3 regions of the Kocuria sp. CPCC 205263 genome follow, and region 3 is predicted to be linked to each of the others. Evidence: riboswitches for the same ligand, from Rfam matches in the RefSeq annotation. Region 3 holds a riboswitch; each other region holds the start of a gene.
The links. A riboswitch is a leader RNA that binds a small molecule or an ion and turns the genes downstream of it on or off. The one in region 3 is predicted to bind S-adenosylmethionine.

Region 1 (4,980 bases), on a different contig from region 3:
GCTGCTGGCCAGCGCCGTCACCCGCGCCCAGGACCCGGTGGCGATGGCCACCGCGATGCGCCACGCCGTGCTCGCCGGCCGGCTCGCCGCCGGTGCCGGGCGCATCCCGGCCCGCCGCCACGCCCAGGCGTCCTCGCCCATGGCCGGGCGGATCGACACGGACGCCCCCGAGGGCGGACCGGCCGCCGGCCCGGCGGACGTGCCGCGCGGGGACTGGGCGCCCGTGGGGGAGCGGCCGTGAGCCCGCTGCCCCCGCTCGTGGAGCCCGGCCCCGAACTGACCCGCGAGGAGCTCGAGCGCTACGCCCGGCACCTGACCCTGCCCGGGATCGGGAGTCTCGGCCAGCGGCGGCTGCGGAACGCCCGCGTGCTCGTCGTCGGCGCCGGGGGGCTCGGGTCCCCGGCCCTGCAGTACCTCGCCGCGGCGGGGGTCGGGACCCTCGGGATCGTCGACGACGACGTGGTGGCGCTGTCCAACCTGCAGCGCCAGGTGGTGCACACGACCGCCGACGTCGGCCGCCCCAAGGCCGTCTCCGCCGCCGAGGCCGTCACCGCGCTCAACCCGCTGGTGGAGGTCCGCACCCACCCCGCCCGGCTGGACGCGGACAACGCCGTGGACATCATCGGCCGGTACGACCTGGTCCTGGACGGCGCCGACAACTTCGCGACCCGCTACGTGGTCAGCGACGCCGCCGCCCTGACCGGCACACCCTGCGTGTGGGGTTCCATCCTGCGCTTCGAGGGGCAGGTCAGCGTCTTCTGGGCCGGGCACGGGCCCACCTACCGGGACCTCTACCCCGAGGCCCCGCCGGACGGCGAGGTGCCCAGCTGCGCCGAGGGCGGGGTCTTCGGCATGCTCCCCGCCACCGTCGGCGCGGTCATGGTCACCGAGGCCGTCAAGCTCGTCACCGGCACCGGGGAGCCCCTGCTCGGCCGGGTGCTGCTGCACGACGCGCTCGCGATGACCTGGCGCGAGATGCGTCTCACCCCGGATCCCGACGCCGCCCCGGTCACCGCGGTGGCCCAGCCCGCCGCGGTTTGCGCGCTGCCCGGCGCGGACGCCTCCGAGACCGTCGGGGCGGCCGAGCTGGCCCGGCTGCTCGAGCGCCGGGAGCGCGGGGAGGCGTCCTTCGCCCTGGTGGACGTGCGCGAGGACTGGGAGCGGGAGCTCGTGGCCATCGACGGCGCCGTGCCCGTCCCGCTGCAGGAGATCCTGGACCGCGGGGCGGACGCCCTGCCCCCGGAGGCCCGCGGCACGGACCTCGTGCTGCACTGCAAGGCCGGGGCCCGCTCCGCGACCGCGCTCGCGGCGCTGCGGTCCTTCTACGCCGGGCGGGAGGAGCGGGTCCGCCACCTCGAGGGCGGGGTGCTCGCCTGGGTGGCGCAGGTGGAGCCGGACCAGCCGGTCTACTGAGCCGGACTCCTGCGCGGGACTCCTCATCCGATCTCCTGATCCGGGCCGGTACACCACTGCGGACGACGTGACCTTCTGTGACACCGTCGTGACATTCCGTGACGTGCGCCCGTCATCCGGTTGGTCCCGGACCGGGCGGTCTGGTCCCATGGCAAGTGCCCCATTCAGAGCGGTTGAGAGATCTGGCTCGACGACGCCGCAGCAACCCGTCCTTCTCAGGGGTCAGGGTGCTCATGCCAGAACCGATGGAGATCCCGGATCTGCAGTCGGTCCGTGACGTCAGCGTCCGGCGCTGCCGCCACCGGGCCCGCCCCGGCGCGACCGGCCGACCGGCAATCCTCGGTGCGACCGAGAGGACCACCGCATGACCCCGAGCACGGTCGAGGAGACCACCGCCCATCCCCGCGCCGGCACGGACTTCGCCGCCGGCCTGCCCGGAGACTACGCCGGGCTGCGGGAGCACTTCCGGCCGCTGTTCACGGAGATCGCCGCCGGCGCTCTGGACCGGGACCTCCGGCGCGCGCTGCCCTACGCGGAGGTCGACCGGCTGGACCGGGCCGGGTTCGGCACCCTGCGCGTCCCGGCGGCCCACGGCGGCCCCGGGGCCAGCCTCGAGGACTTCACCCGGCTGCTGGTCGACCTGGCCGAGGCCGACTCCAACATCGCCCACCTCTACCGCTCCCATCACGGCTTCGTGGAGTCCCTGCGCTTCCTGCCTCGGGAGCTCCAGGAGGTGTGGTACCGGCGGGTGCTGGCCGGGGCCACCGTCGGCAACGCCTCCACGGAGAAGGGCGGCAACGCGCTGGGCACCCTGAACACCGTGCTCACCCGGACCGCCGAGGGCTGGGAGCTCACCGGCCGGAAGTTCTACGCCACCGGCTCCGTCTTCTGCGACTACACCCGCGTCTCGGCCGCCCTGGACGGCCGGGACGGGCGCCGCTTCGCCGTCGTCGCCACGGACGCCGAGGGCGTGACGCTCGAGGACGACTGGGACGGCTTCGGGCAGAAGCTCACCGGCACCGGCACCGCGGTCTTCGACCGGGTGCGCGTCCCGGACGACGCCGTGCTGGACCGCACCGCCGGCAGCGCGGAGGCCGTCCACGAGGCCGCCTTCTTCCAGCTCGTGCTGCTGGCCGTGCTGGCCGGCATCGCCCGGGCGGCCCGGAGGGACGCGGTGGAGACCATCGCCGGACGCCGGCGGACCTTCAACACCGGGCTCGGCCTGCCGTTCCGCGACGACCCGCTGATCCAGGAGGCCACCGGGCGGATCTCCGCCAAGGCCTTCGCCGCCGAGGCCACCGTCCTGCACGCCGCCCGTGCCCTGGACGCCGGGATCGCCGCCGCAGCAGCGGCCGGCGCCGACCGGCCGGACTTCACCGGGACCCTCCCGGCGGCGCTGCACGAGTCCGAGATCGCCGTGGAGCACGCCCAGGTCACCGTGCCGGAGCTGGCGCTCGGCGCGGCCCAGGACCTGTTCCTCACCGTGGGCGCCTCCGCCACGTCCACGGCCAAGGGCCTGGACCGGCACTGGCGCAACGCCCAGACCGTGGCCACCCACAACCCGATCGCCTTCCGCGCCCGCGCCCTCGGCGACTACCTCATCAACGGCACCCTGCCGGAGGGCCTGAACGCCATCGGCGACGCGAAGACCGACGCCGCGACCGATGCCACGACCGACGCCGCGACCGTCGCCGACCGAACCCCAGGAGCCTGACGCATGAGCACCACGACCACGGCCGCCCCGGGCCGCAGCAGCATCGTCCACGGCAAGAAGCGCGTCCTGGCCTCGGCCTTCGCCGGAACCACCATCGAGTGGTACGACTTCTACCTCTACGGCACCGCCGCCGCACTCGTCTTTAACGTCCAGTTCTTCCCCATGGCCACCGAGCTCGGCGGCATCGTGGCGTCCTTCGCCACGCTCGCGGTCGGGGTCATCGCCCGGCCCCTGGGCGGGATCATCGCCGGGCACCTGGGGGACCGGATCGGCCGCAAGGCCCTGCTGGTGGCCTCCCTGCTGCTCATGGGCGTGGCCTCCACCCTGATCGGCCTGCTGCCCACCTACGAGGTGATCGGCTGGTGGGCCGTCGTCGGGCTCGTGCTCCTGCGCATCCTCCAGGGCCTGTCCGCGGGCGCCGAGTGGGGCGGCTCCGCGCTGCTGAGCGTGGAGCACTCACCGGCCCGGCACCGCGGGTTCTTCGGGTCCTTCACCCAGATCGGCTCCTCCGCCGGCATGCTGCTGGCCACCGGCGCGTTCTTCATCGTGCAGAACGTCATGAGCGAGGAGCAGTTCGCCGCCTACGGCTGGCGCATCCCCTTCCTGCTCTCGGCCCTGCTCGTGGCGGTGGGCCTGTGGATCCGCCTCGGCGTGGCCGACGCCCCAGAGTTCCTGGAGCACCGGGCCTCGGGCAACGTGGCCAAGGCCCCCCTGCGGGAGCTGCTGGTCCACCACCGCCGCCCGGTGCTGGTCACGATCGGCCTGCGCCTGGCCCAGAACGCCGTCTACTACCTGGTGACGGTCTACATGCTGACCTACCTGCGGGACGTGCGCGGGGACAGCGCCGCGGGTGTGACCGCGGTGATGATCGCCTCGGCCATCGGCCTGTTCTCCACCCCGTTCTGGGCCTGGCTGTCCGACCGGGTGGGCCGGAAGGTCGTCTCGGTGAGCGCCTACGCGGCGATCGGCGTCTTCGGCTGGGTGCTGTTCGCGTTCCTCGAGGCCGGCCCGCTCGCCCTGCTGCCGCTCGTGGTGATCCTCGGCATCAACCTCGTCCACGACGCGATCTACGGACCGCAGGCGGCCTGGTTCGCTGAGCAGTTCCCCGTGCACGTGCGGTACTCGGGCGTGAGCTTCGGCTACCAGGTCGGCACCGTCCTGGGCGGCGGGCTCATGCCGCTGATCGCCGCCCTGCTCTTCGCTGCCGGCGGGGACACCCCGTGGCTGATCGCCGGCTACCTCTCCGTGCTGGCCGTGCTCTCCGTCGTCGCCGCCCTGGCCGCGAAGGATCCCGCCCGGGACCAGCGCGGCACCGAACTCACCGATCTGCACGCCGGCCGGACCGCGGCCGACCCGGCCCTCGCGACCCCCGCCGCCGCGAGCGCCACCCGGACCACCCCCGAGAGGACCACCGTATGAGCCGCCCCCTGCTGCTGAACGCCTTCGACATGATGGTGCCCGTGCACCAGTCACCGGGACTGTGGCGCCACCCGGAGGCCGGGGTCGCCGGCTTCGACAGGCTCGAGTACTGGACATCGCTGGCCCGCACCCTCGAGGAGGGCGGCTTCACCGCGCTGTTCCTGGCGGACGTCCCCGGCGTCTACGACGTGTACGGCGGCGGGGCCGAGGCCACGGCCCGCGGGGGAGTGCAGTACCCGGTGCTCGACCCGCTCGTCGCGGTGCCGGCGATGGCCGCGGCCACCGAGCAGCTCGGCTTCGGGGTGACCGCCTCGGTCACCTACGAGGCCCCCTACCTGCTGGCCCGCACCTTCGCGACCCTCGACCACTTCACCCGCGGGCGGGTGGCGTGGAACGTGGTGACCTCCTACCAGGACTCCGCCGCCCGGAACCTG
Region 2 (4,980 bases), on a different contig from region 3:
CTTCTCGCCCCTGGGCCACCACCGGATCGCGGTCGAGGCCCTCGACACCCTGGGCATCGGGCACGGCCTCGTGCCCGAGGTGGTGGCCGACCGCCCGCCCTCGTCCTGGCGGCAGGCCCGCGGCGAGGACCTCGTCTGGGCCCACCGCTACCTGCGCCCGTGGGTGGCCCGCCGGATCCGGCGCACCAGCTCCGGGGCGCAGGTCCGGCCGAAGCGGCCGCACTTCGGCACCCCCACCGTGCCCGGCGGCGGCGTCGCGCCCGGCGAAGGACCCGGGGAGGCACCCGGCGACGGCCGAGGGGCCGCCGACGGCTGAGCGAGCGGGAACGGCTGAGGACCCCGTCCCGGCTCAGCGCGCGGGCAGCACGGTCTCCACGAGCAGCTTGCCGAGCTGGGGCGCCTCGATGAGGAAGCCGTCGTGGCCCGAGGGCGAGGTCAGGGTGTGCCGCCGGACGGCCCCGGGCAGCGCGGCGGCCAGGACGTCGGACTCGCGGGGCAGGTAGAGCCGGTCGGAGTCCACCGCCGCGACGAGCCACTCGCACGAGGTCACGGACAGCGCCTCCTCGAGCGTGCCGCGGCCCCGGGCGACGTCGTGGGACATGAGCGTCTCGTTGACGGCGAGGTAGCTGTTGGCGTCGAAGCGGCCCGCCAGCTTGGACGCCTGGTGGTCGAGGTAGCTCTCCACCTGGTAGCGCCCCCGCCCGCCGGCGTGCGTGTCGATGACCTGTTCGTCGGCCTGCGGCGAGCGCCCGAACCGGTGGTGCAGCTCGTCGGCCGAGCGGTAGGTGATGTGGGCGATCCGCCGGGCCAGGCCCAGGCCGGTGACGGGCAGCGGGCCGTCGTAGTAGTCCCCGCCGCGGAAGTGCGGGTCCTGGCGGATCGCGAGGTTCTGCGCCTGGCCCCACGCGAGCTGCTCGGCGCTGGACTGGGCGCACGCGGCGACCACCGCGCACGCCCGGACGCGGTCCGGGTGGGTCACGGCCCACTCCAGGGCGCGGGCCCCGCCCATGGAGCCGCCGATGACCAGGCGCCAGGCGTCGATGCCGAGGGCGTCGGCCAGCGCCGCCTCGGCGTGCACGGAGTCCCGGACGGTGATGAGCGGGAAGCGGGAGCCCCAGGGGCGGCCCTCGGGGTCCACGCTCGGCGGCGCGGGGGTCGCCGGGCCCGTGGACCCGTAGCAGCCGCCCACGATGTTGGTGCAGACCACGAACCACCGGTCCGTGTCGATGGCGGCGCCGGGGCCGATCAGGCCCTCCCACCAGCCGCCGCTCTCGGCGGCGCGCCGCTCGGCCTCGGGGGCGCCGGGGCGGGCCCGGCCGGCCGCCACGTGGGTGTCCCCGGTGAGGGCGTGCTCGACGAGCACCGCGTTGGAGGCGTCCGGGGCGAGCGTCCCCCACGTCTCGTAGGCGATCCGGACGTCGGGCAGCCGGAAGCCCGACTCGAGCTCGAGCTCGCCGATCCCGGCGACCCGCGGCACGCCGTCCTCGCGGACGGCGGTCCCGGCGCCGGCGCCCCTCACGACCGTCACGGTCACTCCTGTCCTCCCTGCGCGGCCGCGGCCGCGGCGAAGCCCTGCTCCAGGTCCGCCAGGATGTCGTCGATGTGCTCCAGGCCCACGGACAGGCGCACGAAGCCGGGCTCCACGCCGGCGGCCAGCTGCTCCTCGGGCAGGAGCTGGCTGTGCGTGGTGGACGCGGGGTGGATCACGAGGGAGCGGACGTCGCCGATGTTGGCGACGTTCGAGTGCAGGGTCAGGGCGTCCACGAAGGCGGCCCCGGCCTCCCGGCCGCCGTCGAGGACGAAGCCCAGGATCGACCCGGCGCCCCGGGGCGCGTACTTCTGCGCCCGCTCGTGCCACGGGGAGGACCCCAGCCCGGCCCAGGACACCGAGCGCACGTCCTCGCGGGCCTCGAGCCAGCGGGCCACCGTCCCGGCGTTGGCCACGTGCCGCTCCATCCGCAGGGACAGCGTCTCGATGCCCTGCTCGATGAGGAACGCGTTGAACGGGGAGATCGCCGAGCCGAGGTCGCGCAGCAGCTGCACCCTGGCCTTGAGGATGTAGGACAGGTTGACGCCGAAGGGCCCCTCCGCGCCCAGGGCCTCGGCGTAGACGAGGCCGCCGTAGGACTCGTCCGGCTGGTTGAAGCCGGGGAAGCGGTCCGGGTAGCGGCCGTAGTCGAAGGCCCCGGAGTCCACGATCACGCCGCCGATGGCCGTGCCGTGCCCGCCGAGGAACTTGGTGGCCGAGTGCACCACGACGTCCGCGCCCCAGCGCAGGGGCTGGATGAGGTAGGGGGTGGCCACGGTGTTGTCCACGATGAGCGGGACCTCGTGGTCGTGGGCGATCCCGGAGACCGTCTCGATGTCGAGGACGTCGTTGCGCGGGTTCGGGATCGTCTCGGCGAAGAAGGCCTTCGTGTTCGGCCGGACCGCCCGCCGCCACGCCTCGGGATCGTCGGCGTCGGACACGAAGGTGGTCTCGATGCCGAGCTTGGGCAGCGTGAACTTGAAAAGGTTGTAGGTCCCGCCGTACAGGCTGGGGCTGGCCACGAGGTGGTCGCCCGCGCCGGCGACGTTGAGCACGGCGAACGTCGTCGCCGACTGCCCCGCGCTGAGCATGAGGGCGCCCACGCCGCCCTCCAGGGCGGCGATCCGGTTCTCCACGACCTCCGTGGTCGGGTTGCCGATCCGCGTGTAGATCGGGCCGAGCTCGGCGAGCGCGAAGCGGTCGGCGGCGGCCTGGGCGTCGGGGAAGACGAAGGACGTGGTCTGGTGGATCGGCAGGGCGCGGGAGCCGGTGACCGGGTCGGGGCTCTGCCCCGCGTGGATCTGCCGGGTCTCGAAGGCCCAGCCCCCGGGGTTCTCGGGGGTGGGGCGCTCGGCCGCGGCCACGTCGGTGCTGGCGGCGGAGGCGTCGGTGCTGGAGGCGGGGAGATCGGACATGCCGTGGGACTCCTTGTGGATCTCAGGGGTCCCGTCCCGGCCGAGGCGGTGCGGCCGGGAACGGCCGGGCGCCGGGGACCCGCGCTTGCTCGCTCGCCGGTCGCGAGGAGCCTGGTCTTCACCCAGGGCACCCCACCGCGGTGGAGGGTTGCCGGCCAGCTAGCTGGGGCTTGGACGCTGGCGCTCATGACCTGGACAGCATTCTCCGGATCAGGCCCGCACGGCGTCAAGCCGGGGCCGGGCGTGACGCACCGGCCGGGGTGTCGCCCGCACGGTGCCCGGCGCGCCGCGGACCGATTTGGAGACGAAACTCACAGGGTGCCACGATGTGCCCATGAGAGTCGACCACGTGTCCTACGCCTGCCGCCCGGAGGGCCTGGAGGCCACCACCGAGCGCATCGCCGACCAGCTCGGGATCGAACCGGTCAAGGGCGGGGTGCACCCCCGTTTCGGCACCCGCAACATGATCCTGCCGCTCACGAACCACCAGTACGTGGAGGTCGTCGAGGTCCTCCAGCACCCGGCGGCGGAGAAGGCGCCCTTCGGCCAGGCAGTGCGCGCCCGGTCCGCCGCCGGCGGCGGCTGGCTGGGCTGGGTCGTGGAGGTCGAGGACCTCGCCCCTTTCGAGCAGCGCCTGGGGCGCCGCTCCGTGCCCGGCCACCGGGTGTTCCCGGACGGCCGGTGCCTGGAGTGGCACCAGATCGGCGTCAAGGGCCTGATCGCCGATCCGCAGCTGCCGTTCATGATCCACTTCGACTCCGCCCCGGAGATGCACCCGTCCCAGGCGCGGATCACGGACGTCGGGCTCGCGGGGATGGCCATCGCCGGAGCCCCGGAGCGGGTCACCGAGTGGCTGGGCGCCCCCGTCGAGACCGCGCTCGAGGACCTCGAGGTCGACTGGCGCTATCCGGACGGCACGCCCGGGGTGCTCTCCGTCACGTTCAGCACCCCGGACGGCGCCGTCACGATCTGAGGCCGAGCACCGCGGGGTGAGGCTCAGCCCAGCAGCCGGGCGGCCCCGAGGAAGCCGACGGCGTCCAGCAGGAAGTGCGCGACGACGAGGGGCATCACCCGGCCGGTGCGCCGGTAGAGCTCCGCGAAGACGAGGCCCATCACCACGTTGCCGAGGAAGGGCCCGATCCCCTGGTAGAGGTGGTAGCTGCCGCGGAACAGCGCCGTGACCACCAGCACCACCGGCCAGCTCCACCCGATGCGGGTCAGTCGGTCGGTCAGGAACGCGACCACCACGACCTCCTCGACCAGGGCGTGGCGCACGGCCGAGAGCAGCAGCACGGGCACCGTCCACCAGTGCGCGGCGAGCCCGGACGTGGTCACCTCCGCGGTGACGCCCAGGGCCCGGCCGGCGCCGTAGAGCGCCAGCGTGCCCAGGCCCATGAGCAGGAAGAGCACGGTGCCCAGGCCCAGGTCCGGGAGGGGCATCCGGGCGTCGAGGCCGATCCGCCGGCGGACCGTGCCCAGCGCGCCGGCGGAGCCGGCGAGCAGGTAGAGCGCGAGCAGCACCGGAACCAGGTCCAGGGCGATCCCGGTGAGCTGGCGCAGCAGGTCGATGAGGGGCTGCGGGCTCAGCGGCGGGTTCATCGTGGCCTGCGCCTCGGACAGCGGTCCGCGCGCCAGGTGCTCGGCGAGGGACAGCACCGCCCAGAGAGCCGAGGCGCCCAGGGACACCCCGAGCACCAGGAGCACCTGCAGCCACAGGTCGGCGCGGGTGGAGCCGAAGGCGGGCGGTCGCGGGGCGAGGTGGGCGGGGGTGCTCATGCGGCCATTCTGGCACCGGCCCGCCGGCCGCCCCGCGCACCCCGCGCCGGGCGCCCCCCGGGCCCGCCCGGACCGCTCCTCCCCGCCTGGGACGTCTTCCCTAGGATGGGGACCATGACTGTTCTTCCCCCGCAGATCCGCCAGCAGCCCGTCGAGCGCGCCTTCCACGGTCACGTGTTCTCCGACCCGTACGAGTGGATGCGGGACAAGGACTCCCCCGAGGTGCTGGCCCACCTCACCGCTGAGAACGAGTACGCGGAG
Region 3 (4,980 bases):
GTGCTCGACCTCGGCGAAGGTGACCTTCCCGGCGGTCGCGACGATCGGGTTGAAGTTGCGCGCGGTGTAGCGGTAGACGAGGTTGCCGTCGGTGTCCCCGGTGTGGGCGTGGACCAGGGCGATGTCGGCGACGATGCCGCGCTCCTGCACGTAGGTCTCGCCGTCGAACTCGGCGTGCGGCTTGCCCTCGGCCACCAGGGTGCCGACCCCGGTCTTCGTGTAGAAGGCGGGGATGCCCGCGCCGCCGGCCCGGAGCCGCTCGGCGAGGGTGCCCTGGGGGTTGAACTCGACCTCGAGCTCGCCGTCCAGGTACTGCTGGGCGAACAGCTTGTTCTCGCCCACGTAGGAGGCGAGGACCTTCTTCACTTGGCGGTTCTCGAGCAGGACCCCGAGGCCCTTGCCGTCCACGCCCATGTTGTTCGAGACCACCGTGAGGTCCGTGGCCCCGGAGTCCCGCACCGCGTCGATGAGATCCCGGGGGATCCCGCTCAGCCCGAACCCGCCCACGGCGAGCGTCATGCCGTCCCGCAGGCGTTCCGCCAGCAGCTCGGCGGCGTTGTCTCTGACCTTGGACACCCTTGTCCCTTCCTCTCGTCCGACTGTGACCCAGCACTCAATCTAGGGAGCCTCCACATGCCGGTCAACAGATTTGGCGGGATGACGGCGCTTCTCCTCAGCATCCGGCCATTCGTCCCCCGACTGTCCATATAGTGGAGCCATGGGAGAGGAGCGGACGACGGGCCAGGGGACCCAGGTGGTCCACCGGGTGGGGCAGCTGCTGCGGGCCGTCGCGGGGCGGGAACGGGGCACCACGGTGGCGGAGCTCGCCGCCGAGACCGGGCTGACCCGCCCCACCGTGCACCGGCTGCTCACGGGACTGGCCGAGGAGGGCCTCGTGGACCGCGACGCCGGGACCGGGGCCTGGCAGCTGGGTCCCGAGCTGTACGTGCTGGGCGCGGTGGCGGCCCACCGCTATCCGATCCGGGAGCTGGCCGGGCCCTCGCTGCGCCGGCTCGCGGAGGCCACCGGCGAGAGCGCGTTCCTCTCGGCCCGCCGGGGGCTGGAGACCGTCTGCCTGGCGCGCGTGGAGGGCGCGTTCCCCATCCGCTCCCACGTCCTCTACGAGGGGCTGCGGCTGCCGCTCGGCGTGGCCTCGGCGGGGCTGGCGGTCCTGGCCCACCTCCCGGACGCGGAGGTGGACCGGGTCCTCGCGGCCACGGCCGGGGCCCGCGCCGAGTGGGGCCCGCTGCACACGCCCGAGCGGATCCGGGAGCTGCTCGCGGACGTCCGGCAGGAGGGCTTCGCAGTGAACCCGGGGCTGATCGTCGAGGGCAGCTGGGGCATGGCCGCCGCGGTCTTCGACGCGACGGGCGCGCCGGTCTACGCGCTGAGCCTCACGGGCATCGAGCCCCGGTTCAGCGGCGAGCGGCGGCAGCTCCTGGGCCGGGCCCTGCTCACGGAGGCCCACCGGCTCTCCCGGGAACTGGGTCACCGCTGAGCGGCCCGGACCGGCGGCGGGCCGTCCGGGCCGCCGGACGGTCCGGGCCGCCGGGCTGTCCGGACGGCGGCGCCGCAGTGCGCCGCCGCGGCTCGGGGCGGGCTCAGCGCGCCGTCCAGCCGCCGTCCATCGTGTAGGAGGCCCCGGTGACCATGGACGCGTGCGGTCCGGCCAGCCACGCGACCAGGCTGCCGACGTCCTCCGGGTCCACGAGCTTCTTGATCGGCGTCTCGCCGAGCATGATCCGCTCCACCACCTCGGACTCGGGGATCCCGTGCACCCTCGCCTGGTCGGCGATCTGCTTCTCGACGAGCGGGGTGCGCACGTAGCCGGGGTTGATGCAGTTGCTCGTCACCCCGTGGGCCGCGCCCTCCACCGCGACGGTCTTGGACAGCCCCTCCAGGCCGTGCTTCGCCGAGACGTAGGCGCTCTTGTAGGGGGACGCCCGCAGCCCGTGCACGGAGGAGACGTTGATGACGCGCCCCCACCCCCGCTCGTACATGTGCGGCAGCGCGGCGCGCACCAGCAGGAACGGGGACTCCAGCATCAGCACCAGGATCCGGTGGAAGTCCGCGGGGTCGAACTCCTGGAGAGGGGCGACCTTCTGGATGCCGGCGTTGTTGACCAGCACGTCGACCTCGAGGCTCAGCTCGGCGAGCGCCGCGGTGTCGAGCAGGTCGACGGCCCACGCGCGGCCGCCGAGCTCGTCCGCGACGCGCTGCGCCCCGGCCTCGTCGACGTCGGCCACGACCACGTGCGCGCCGGAGCCGGCGAGGGCCCGGGCGGCGGCCAGGCCGATGCCGCTCGCGCCACCGGTGACGAGCGCCGTGCGGCCCTCGAGATCCTCCTGCTGGGGCGTCTGGGACATGGGGGTCCTTCCTCTGGTCCGTCGTGCCCGCGGGGTGAGGGGCACGGATCACCGCCACGGTATGTGATCCAGGCCATATTCGCGAAGGACAGCGCCGCCCGGGAGCGCGCGCCGGGTTGCGTCACACGGCGTCATGTCCGTCATCCGGGCGCCGAATGGCGCAGCGCGCACGGGTGCGCTTGGATGACAGGGTCACCATCCAGAGCGGCCGAGAGATCTGGCTCGACGACGCCGCAGCAACCCGGGCGACGGTTCCCCCGTCCCGCCTCCGGTGCTACCGCCAGGACCGATGGAAAGGACGCACGAACCATGCTGCACAGCGCCGACCGCATCCGCACGACCCACGCCGGGTCCCTCCCGCGCACCCCGGCGCTGCTCGAGGCCAACCGGGCGAAGGGCGCCGTCCCGGAGGCGGAGTACGACCGGCTCCTGCAAGACTCGGTGGTCGACGTGGTCCGCCGGCAGGCCGAGCTCGGGATCGACGTGGTCAACGACGGCGAGTACGGCCACGTCATGGCCGCGGAGGTCGACTACGGCGCGTGGTGGCACTACATCTTCGCCCGGATTTCGGGCCTCACCCCCGGCGACGTGGACCTGTGGGAGCAGGAGCCGCAGCGCTCCTCGCCAGGCAAGGTGGTCCTGACGAGCTTCGGGGACCGCCGGGACCGCCGGCTGTTCCACGAGGCGTACACGGACCCCTCCTCGGGCATCACCACGGGCAAGCAGGCGCCGTTCCCCAGGATCACCGGGAAGCTGGAGTACACGGGCCACGCGGCGCTGGAGGCGGACATCCGCAACCTCAAGGCCGGGCTGCAGGCCACGGGCGCGAGCGAGGGCTACCTCGCCGCGCTGTCCCCGGGCTCGTGCGCCCGGCTGGAGAACACCCACTACGCGGACGAGGACGAGGTGCTGACCGCCTGCGCCGAGGTGATGCGCGAGGAGTACCGGGCGATCACCGACGCCGGGCTGATCGTGCAGATCGACGACCCCTCCATCGCGGAGAACTGGGACCAGGTCAATCCCGAGCCCGGCGTGGAGGACTACCTCGCGTTCACCCGCAAGCGGGTCGAGGCCCTCAACTACGCCCTCGAGGGCATCCCGGAGGAGCAGGTCCGCTTTCACCTGTGCTGGGGCTCCTGGCACGGCCCGCACACCACGGACCTCGGGTTCGAGCACCTGGTGGAGCTCATGCTCTCCATCAGGGCCGGCGGCTACAGCTTCGAGGCCGCCAACGCCCGGCACGAGCACGAGTGGAAGGTTTGGCAGGACCACGAGCTGCCCGAGGGCAAGGTCATCATCCCGGGGATCGTCTCCCACGCCACCAACGTGGTGGAGCACCCGGAGTTGGTGGCCGACCGGATCGAGCGCTTCGCCCGCCAGGTGGGCCGCGAGAACGTCATCGCCTCGACCGACTGCGGCCTGGGCGGGCGGATCCACCCGCAGATCGCCGCGGCGAAGCTCGAGACCCTCGCCCGCGGGGCCGAGCTCGCCTCCCGCCGGCTCTGGTCCTGACCGGCCCCCGACCTTCCCGCAGACCCTCAGGAGGACACGCATGACCATGCAGAACACCGACCACGTGCAGACCACCCACGTGGGCTCCCTGCCGCGGACCCCGCGGCTGCTCGAGGCCAACCAGCGGCACGCCGAGGGCGCCATCACGTTCGAGCAGCTCACCGCCGAGCTCGCCGCGGGCGTCGAGGACGTGGTCCGCCGGCAGCGCGAGATCGGCGTGGACGTGGTCAACGACGGCGAGTACGGGCACACGATGTCCAGCGCGGTCGACTACGGCGCGTGGTGGAACTACTCCTTCTCCCGCCTCGGCGGGCTCACCCCCTCCGACGAGGACCGGTGGGCGTCCACGGAGAAGAAGCGCTCCTCGCCCGGCAGCATCGTGCTCACGAGCTTCCCGGACCGCCGGGACCGCGAGCGCTTCCGGGATGCGTACGAGGACCCGTCGTCGGGCATCCTCACCGGGCGCTCCTCGACCACGCAGCCCAAGATCACCGGGCCGCTGACCTACACGGGACAGGAGGCCGTGGCCTCGGACGTCCGCAACCTCCGGGCGGCCATGGCGGCCACCGGGGCGCAGACCGGGTTCGTGGCCGCCCTCTCCCCCGGCTCCGCCGCGCGCGTGACGAACGAGTACTACAGGACCGACGAGGAGCTCGTCTACGCGTGCGCCGACGCGATGCGCGAGGAGTACCTGGCGATCACGGACGCCGGGCTGACCGTGCAGATCGACGACCCGTCCATCGCGGAGTCCTGGGACCAGATCAACCCCGAGCCCACGGTCGAGGACTACCTGGCGTTCACGCGGCTGCGCGTCGAGGCGCTCAACCACGCGCTGCGGGGGATCCCCGAGGAGCAGGTCCGCTTCCACCTGTGCTGGGGCTCCTGGCACGGCCCGCACACCACGGACCTCGAGCTGAAGCACCTCGTGGACCTGATGCTGACCATCAACGCCGGCGGCTACACCTTCGAGGGCGCCTCCGCCCGGCACGCCCACGAGTGGAAGGTCTGGAAGGACCACGCGCTGCCCGAGGGCCGCGTGATCATCCCCGGCGTGGTCTCCCACTCGACGAACGTCGTGGAGCACCCGGAGCTGGTGGCCGAC

Region 1: linked by a shared signal. The riboswitch ahead of RF647_RS18050 (acyl-CoA dehydrogenase family protein) and the one ahead of RF647_RS02245 (cobalamin-independent methionine synthase II family protein) in region 3 are both predicted to bind S-adenosylmethionine.
Region 2: linked by a shared signal. The riboswitch ahead of RF647_RS04140 (bifunctional o-acetylhomoserine/o-acetylserine sulfhydrylase) and the one ahead of RF647_RS02245 (cobalamin-independent methionine synthase II family protein) in region 3 are both predicted to bind S-adenosylmethionine.

The regions. Positions count from the first base shown of each region.
Region 1 is NZ_JAVKPV010000018.1:16,492-21,471, forward strand. It holds gene RF647_RS18040 (thiazole synthase) at 1-241, shown strand, start outside; gene moeB (molybdopterin-synthase adenylyltransferase MoeB) at 238-1,413, shown strand; SAM riboswitch class I at 1,571-1,665, shown strand; gene RF647_RS18050 (acyl-CoA dehydrogenase family protein) at 1,778-3,127, shown strand; gene RF647_RS18055 (MFS transporter) at 3,131-4,546, shown strand; gene RF647_RS18060 (LLM class flavin-dependent oxidoreductase) at 4,543-4,980, shown strand, end outside.
Region 2 is NZ_JAVKPV010000002.1:381,055-386,034, reverse strand. It holds gene RF647_RS04150 (SGNH/GDSL hydrolase family protein) at 1-316, shown strand, start outside; gene RF647_RS04145 (homoserine O-acetyltransferase) at 350-1,534, opposite strand; gene RF647_RS04140 (bifunctional o-acetylhomoserine/o-acetylserine sulfhydrylase) at 1,531-2,943, opposite strand; SAM riboswitch class IV at 3,020-3,135, opposite strand; gene RF647_RS04135 (VOC family protein) at 3,278-3,916, shown strand; gene RF647_RS04130 (CPBP family intramembrane glutamic endopeptidase) at 3,940-4,719, opposite strand; gene RF647_RS04125 (S9 family peptidase) at 4,834-4,980, shown strand, end outside.
Region 3 is NZ_JAVKPV010000001.1:473,362-478,341, forward strand. It holds gene RF647_RS02230 (CoA transferase subunit A) at 1-576, opposite strand, end outside; gene RF647_RS02235 (IclR family transcriptional regulator) at 719-1,498, shown strand; gene RF647_RS02240 (3-hydroxybutyrate dehydrogenase) at 1,602-2,366, opposite strand; SAM riboswitch class I at 2,559-2,662, shown strand; gene RF647_RS02245 (cobalamin-independent methionine synthase II family protein) at 2,676-3,878, shown strand; gene RF647_RS02250 (cobalamin-independent methionine synthase II family protein) at 3,919-4,980, shown strand, end outside.